DNA from 3 places in the Pantoea sp. Lij88 genome. Region 2 is predicted to be linked to each of the others. Evidence: predicted binding sites of a transcription regulator. Region 2 holds the regulator's gene; each other region holds the start of a gene.

Region 1 (2,267 bases), 1.9 Mb from region 2:
CGCGATCAGCTGCGCGACGATGCCGTGGAGGCGTTAAAGGCTTTGAAAAAGCTGGGTATTGAGAGCCTGATGCTGACCGGCGACAACCCACGCGCCGCAGCGACCATCGCCCGCCAGCTGGATATTGATTATCGCGCCAGCCTGCTGCCCGCCGATAAAGTCGCGGCTATCCGTGAACTGAGTCAGCAGCAGCCGCTGGCGATGGTCGGAGATGGGATTAACGATGCCCCGGCAATGAAAGCGGCGACGCTGGGTATTGCGATGGGCAGCGGCACCGATGTCGCACTGGAAGCGGCCGATGCGGCCCTGACGCGGAATCAGCTCAGTAATCTGGCACCGATGATTGCGCTGGCACGCCGGACACGGCGCATCATCCGCCAGAATGTCGGCATTGCGCTGGGTCTGAAGGCGATTTTCCTGGTCACCACCCTGCTGGGTCTGACCGGACTCTGGCTGGCGGTGCTGGCGGATTCCGGTGCGACCGCGCTGGTCACCGCCAACGCGCTGCGGTTACTGCGTCGTCGCGCCTGAGCAGGCGGCTTCTGATCGATGAGTGAAGTTAACGACGGTCCGAACGGCTGTCGTTAACCTGCCATGCCTTTGCGAATCAGAAACTGGTAGGGCAGCGTCTCGGTCTGCTGCGCCAGCAGGCCATGTTCCATAAAGCGGCAGAAGCCGGGAATATCGCGGGTCGTCGCCGGATCATCAGCGATGATCAGCAACGTCTCGCCATCCTGCAGGCCGCGTACGGTTTTGCGCACCATCATCACCGGCTCCGGGCAACGCAGGCCACGGGCATCCAGCTGATGGTCGGCAGAGGAAAAAACATCGCTCATAATCAACTCGGTTCAGGTAAAGGGCGCTCATTCTAGCGCGTGCTGGCGGTGAAGCAAGGCGATAACGATTGCGCTAAAATTAACCATTGCATAAAAAGCACAACGCGGTAAGATGCCGCCGCTTTTTGCTCATAAAACTGCCAGGCGCTGCCCGAACGGCGTCCCGCAATGGGTTCCCTCACCCCAACATTAAAAAGGTTGAATATGCTCTCATTTTCTTCACGTCAGCGCATGCATGCGCTTTTCTGGTTGTCGCTGTTTCACCTGCTGGTGATCACATCCAGTAACTATCTGGTTCAGCTGCCAATTTCCGTCTTTGGCTTCCACACCACCTGGGGTGCGTTCAGCTTCCCGTTTATTTTCCTGGCGACCGATCTCACCGTGCGTATTTTTGGCGCACCGCTGGCCCGACGCATTATTCTGGCCGTGATGATCCCGGCGCTGTTTATCTCTTACGGCGTCTCGGCACTGTTTTATCAGGGCGAATGGCAGGGCTGGCAGGCACTGGAAGTGATGAATCTGTTTGTGGCCCGAATCGCCTGCGCCAGCTTTATGGCTTATGCGCTGGGTCAGATCCTCGATGTGCATGTGTTTAACCGTCTGCGTCGTCTGCCACAGTGGTGGATAGCACCGGGCTGCGCGATGTTCCTGGGGAATATCAGCGATACGCTGGCCTTCTTCTTCATCGCCTTCTATAAAAGCCCCGATGCGTTTATGGCGCAGCACTGGGTTGAGATTGCCCTGGTGGATTACAGCTTCAAAGTACTGATCTGCATGGTCTTCTTCCTGCCCGCCTACGGTGTGTTGCTCAACGCCGCGCTGAAGCGGATGGCCGAGCGCCAGACCGCCCGCCAGGTCAATTTCGGCTAAGAACTCATATAAATTCTGCCATTACCCGCTAAGATCTTCTGACAATCATCAGGTTGCGTTTGCAACCTGATTCCTGTTGTATTAACGGCTGACTGGAAACTTAAAAAGGGATTCTGATGCGCAACCTGGTGAAATATGTAGGAATGGGTTTACTGGTACTTGGCTTAGCGGCCTGTGACCAGAAGAAAGATGAAGCGGCGAACGACAACGGCGTCAGCGCCAGTCAGTCGGCGCAGACCGTCACGCTGATGGATGGCAAACTGAGCTTCTCACTGCCACCAGGCATGTCAGATAAAAGCGGTAAACTGGGTTCGCAGACGACGAACATGCACGTTTATGCGGATGAAACTGGTGCGCGCGCCATTATTGTGATTGCGGGCGACCCGACCAGTGATGGGCTGGATGTGCTGTCGAAGCGCATGGAACAGCAGCAGCGTAACCGCGACCCGCAGCTGCAGGTGGTGTCGAACAAATCAGTGACGCTGAAAGATCAGCCCGCACAGCAGCTGGATACCGTGATTTCTGCCAACAACCAGACCTCATGGTCTTCCGTTGTTCTGG
Region 2 (2,267 bases):
ACCCTCAACTGGCGCTGCGTGGTCGCGCCCGATCATCCACTGACGCAGGCGAGCCAGATCGATGATGACACGCTGCGAAGCTGGCCATCACTGGTGCTGGAAGATACCTCGCGAGCGCTGCCGCGCCGTATGACGTGGACGCTGGATAACCAGCGCAGGCTGGTGGTGCCGGAATGGCAGACCGGTCTGGAGTGCGTGCAGGCGGGATTGTGTGTGGCGATGGTACCGGGTCATCTTGCCAGACCGCTGCTCGACAGCGGCGATCTGGTTGAACTGACACTGCCGGTGGCGTTCCCGGATAGCCCCTGCTGCGTCAGCTGGGCCGAGGATCGCGCATCACCGGCGACAGGCTGGTTACTCAGCTATCTGGGTGATGCGCAAACGCTTAATCAGGAGTGGTTAAGCGAGGATTAACGGCGATAGTCGCGGAACGGACCATCAGCCACAGAACGACGTTCAATCAGCGTGGGATGGACTTCGATCGTTTGTGAAATTTCACGCTTACTGGTGATGCGGTCCAGCAGCATATCCAGCGCTTTTTCCCCCAGCTGAGCTTTAGGCTGATGTACGGTCGTCAGGGCGGGTGCGAAATAGCGGGCGTTGCGCACATTGTCATAACCGATCACCGAAATATCCTGCGGGACGCGTAACCCCATCTCGTCAGCGGCGCAAATCGCGCCCATCGCCATGATGTCACCGCCGCAGAACACCGCCGTCGGGCGCTGTTTCTGCGACAGGATCTGCTGCATCGCCTGATAGCCCGATTCCGGCTCAAAGTCACCCTGCACAATCCACTCGGCACGCGGCTGGATACCCGCTTCTTCCAGCGCTTTCAGGAAACCGGCATGGCGTCCGCCACCGGTATTGCGCTCCATCTGGCCGGGGATAGCACCAATATCACGGTGTCCACGTTCAATCAGATAGCGTCCCGCCAGATAGCCGCCCTGGAAGGCATTATCCAGCACCGTGTCGGTGAAGTCGGCGCGCGACTCGCCCCAGTCCATCACCACCATCGGGATATTGCGGTTCTCTTCCAGCATCTGCAACAGGTCGTCCGGATATTCAGAGCACATCACCAGCAGACCATCGACGCGCTTCTGCGCCATCATGCTGAGGTAGGCACGCTGCTTTTGCAGATCGTTGTGCGCATTACCCAGAATCAGCGTATAGCCTTTGTCAAAACAGTGATTTTCAACCGCTTCAATAATTTCAGCGAAATAGGGTGCTTCGCTGGAGGTGGCAAGCAGGCCCAGCGTTTTGGTGTGGTTCACTTTCAGGCTGCGCGCCACGGCGCTCGGCGAGTAGTGCAGTTCCTTGATCGCCTGCCAGACCGCGTTGCGCGTCTCTTCAGCGACAAAGCGGGTTTTATTGATGACGTGCGAAACGGTGGTCGTTGAGACGCCGGCGCGTTTCGCCACATCTTTGATTGTTGCCATGAAAATCGGACTCCAGTGCTTATCTAAATCTTTGATAAGCGTAGTGTTAAACGTTTGCGTCTGCTCAGGGATTTTTCCGCAAAAATGCAGCTTTTCTGGTCGGTAAACAGGCCGCTGGCGGAGAATAAACGCCTTAAAAGATGCGCAAACGGAATCAGAGTTGCGCGCGTTGCGCAACAAAGGCGGGATTCTAACAAGGCTGGACGGATAAAACGAGATTTTTACCGGGTCGTGTGGGAAAATGCCATAACCCTACAAATTGTGTGACTAAGGAGCATGTAATGAGTACCGATCTTAAACTGGCGTTAATGACCACTGCGGGCTGTCTGCTGATGATTGTGGCCTTTAGTTTTACCGCCATTCTGCACTAACAAAAAAGCCGGGATTATCCCGGCTTTTTCTGACTGTTCTGCTGCTCAGCGTATGGTTTTCGGCGTCATCACCCGACGGGCACCAATGTAGTGGCGCTGCCAGTAATCTTCCCCTAATGCGCTGATCTGAATATCTTTTCCGGTACGTGGCGACTGAATAAACTTGCCATCGCCAAGGTATACGCCGACGTGGTCCGCAGTACCGCGACCATTAATACGGAAGAAGACCAGATCGCCTTTCTCCAGTGACTCACGCTTGATGGGTGCCGCGTCACGCAGGTGATACATCTCGTTAGCGGTACGTGGGATCTTAAACTTCACCAGATCTTTATAGGCGTACCAGACCAGACCACTGCAATCAAAACCGGTGTGAGGTGAGGTGCCGCCCCACTGATACGGTTTACCCAACTGGCCCATCAGCTTGGTCATCGCGGTTTCACGGGCCTTCTGATAGCGCTGA
Region 3 (2,267 bases), 970 kb from region 2:
CCAGCGCTGAGCAACTGCTGGAGTGTCTGTCGCAGGGCGAAGCCTTTACCTCGGTAGAGCTCGCCTGGCAGCAAGCGCGCAAGCGGGCAGCGCCGCAGGACACTGTGCTGGTCTGTGGTTCATTCCACACCGTTGCACAGGTCATGGAATCGATTGAAACGGAGAAAGGACGTGGCTAGTAAGTTTCAGAACCGTTTAGTCGGCACTGTTATTCTGGTCGCCGTTGGCGTGATTGTGCTGCCAGGGCTGCTGGATGGTCAGAAAAAGCATTACAAAGAGGAGTTCGCCGCCATTCCACTGGTGCCGAAACCTGACGATCAGCAGGACAGCGAAATGGTGCCGCCGGTCACCCAGTCGCTGCCGGCTCAGCCGCCGGAGGGCGCGGGCAATGCGGTCAGCAGCAGCACTGGCAATGGCAAAACCAACGCCACGGCAGAGCAGGGTCGGACTCAGCCGGACGAAGAGAGCGATCCGGTCGTTGTATCGCCGCCGCCGGTTCATCAGTCTGTACCTGCACAGACGGTGACGAAGCCGAAAGTGACAGAGCAGCAGAAACCTAAAGTCACTGAACAGCCTAAGCAGAAACCGGTCGAACAGCAGAAGCCAAAAGCCGTGGAACAGCCTAAACCGAAGCCGGTTGAACAGCCTAAAGCGGTCGAACAGCCGAAGCAGGAAGAGGCGCCGAAAGCCGCAGAGACGACGGCGCCAGCAGGGCAGGCTTATGTGGTGCAGTTAGGTGCGCTGAAAAACGCCAGCAAAGTGAATGAGATTGTCGCGCAGTTGCGGCTGTCGGGCTATCGCGCCTTTACCGTGCCGTCAACGCCGGTACAGGGTCAGATCACCCGCATTTACGTAGGCCCGGATGCCTCGAAAGCCAAAATGCAGAGCGCGGTTGGCGAGCTGAAAAGCATCTCAGGACTGGGCGGTGTGGTGAAACCGTACAGCGCCCGCTAAAGCCGGCGATTGGCGCTGCCGATAGCAGTAACAGGCAGCGTCTTTTGCCCGGCACGCAGCACGCTTACGGCGCGTTGCAGGATAAAATAGTGACGATTTTCAACGGCCTGTCCGGCTGAGAATCTACCGGGCGATTGAGGTTTTTTTCATCGCCGCATTTATGGATGCAGAAAAAGAAAACCGCTACGCAAACGTTTTCTTTTTCTGTTAGAATGCGCCCCGAACTGGATGCAGGGGTGCAATTGCACTGGCGCTGGAAGAGTTCATGATCTGGATTGATTACGTCATTATTGCGGTAGTTGGTTTTTCGGCTCTGGTCAGCCTCGTCCGTGGGTTTGTCCGGGAAGCCTTATCTCTCGTTACCTGGGGATGCGCGTTTTTTGTCGCCAGTCATTACTACGCCTACCTTGCAGTCTGGTTTACAGGTTTTGACGACGAACTGGTTCGTAACGGTATCGCCATCGGTGTGCTGTTTGTCGCTACCCTGATTGTGGGGGCCATTGTGAACTACGTTATCGGCACGCTGGTGGAGAAAACCGGCCTGTCGGGAACCGACCGGGTGTTGGGAGTCTGTTTCGGGGCGTTGCGAGGGGTGCTGATTGTAGCCGCCTTGCTGTTCTTCCTTGATACATTCACTGGCTTTTCCAAAAGTCCGGACTGGCAACAGTCTCAACTCATTCCCGAGTTCAGTTATATCATCAGGTGGTTTTTTGATTACCTGAAAAGCACGTCGAGTTTTTTACCCCGGTGATGTGACCGGGAGTGCGGCTTAATGAGGAAATGACAACATGTGCGGTATTGTCGGTATCACCGGTTTCATGCCGGTCAACCAGTCGATCTATGACGCGTTAACGGTGCTCCAGCACCGCGGGCAGGATGCCGCAGGCATTTGTACAATCGATGCGCTGAAATGTTTTCGCCTGCGAAAGGCAAACGGCCTGGTCAGCGACGTTTTCGAAGCACGCCACATGCAGCGTCTGCAGGGCAATATGGGGATCGGTCACGCGCGTTATCCAACCGCGGGAAGCTCCAGTGCCTCTGAAGCGCAGCCATTCTATGTAAACTCCCCGTACGGCATCACCCTGGCGCATAACGGTAACCTGACCAACGCCCATGTGCTGCGTAAGCACCTGTTTGAAAAGGGCCGCCGTCACGTTAACACCACCTCAGATTCTGAAATCCTGCTGAACATCTTTGCGCAGGAGCTTGATCGTTTTCAAAACGATCCGCTGGAAGCCGACAACATTTTCGCTGCGGTGGCTGCCGTGCATCAGCAGGTACGCGGTGCTTACGCCGTCGTGGCGATGATTATC

The links. The regulator PurR, encoded in region 2, represses purine synthesis genes. The targets are predictions, from matches to a motif close to CANGCAAACGTTTGCNTG.
Region 1: PU624_RS05310 (7-cyano-7-deazaguanine/7-aminomethyl-7-deazaguanine transporter) is a predicted target of PurR. The motif match lies at 999-1,016, and genes of this name have one in related genera.
Region 3: cvpA (colicin V production protein) is a predicted target of PurR. The motif match lies at 1,139-1,156, and genes of this name have one in related genera.

Annotation. Positions count from the first base shown of each region.
Region 1 covers NZ_CP118269.1:318,717-320,983, reverse strand. Annotated here, with positions in the region: gene PU624_RS05320 (zinc/cadmium/mercury/lead-transporting ATPase) at 1-531, shown strand, start outside; gene tusA (sulfurtransferase TusA) at 585-836, opposite strand; gene PU624_RS05310 (7-cyano-7-deazaguanine/7-aminomethyl-7-deazaguanine transporter) at 1,041-1,706, shown strand; gene PU624_RS05305 (DcrB family lipoprotein) at 1,823-2,267, shown strand, end outside.
Region 2 covers NZ_CP118269.1:2,243,892-2,246,158, reverse strand. Annotated here, with positions in the region: gene punR (DNA-binding transcriptional activator PunR) at 1-414, shown strand, start outside; gene purR (HTH-type transcriptional repressor PurR) at 411-1,436, opposite strand; gene cydH (cytochrome bd-I oxidase subunit CydH) at 1,718-1,807, shown strand; gene PU624_RS14265 (C40 family peptidase) at 1,853-2,267, opposite strand, start outside.
Region 3 covers NZ_CP118269.1:1,269,417-1,271,683, forward strand. Annotated here, with positions in the region: gene folC (bifunctional tetrahydrofolate synthase/dihydrofolate synthase) at 1-179, shown strand, start outside; gene dedD (cell division protein DedD) at 172-954, shown strand; gene cvpA (colicin V production protein) at 1,220-1,705, shown strand; gene purF (amidophosphoribosyltransferase) at 1,743-2,267, shown strand, end outside.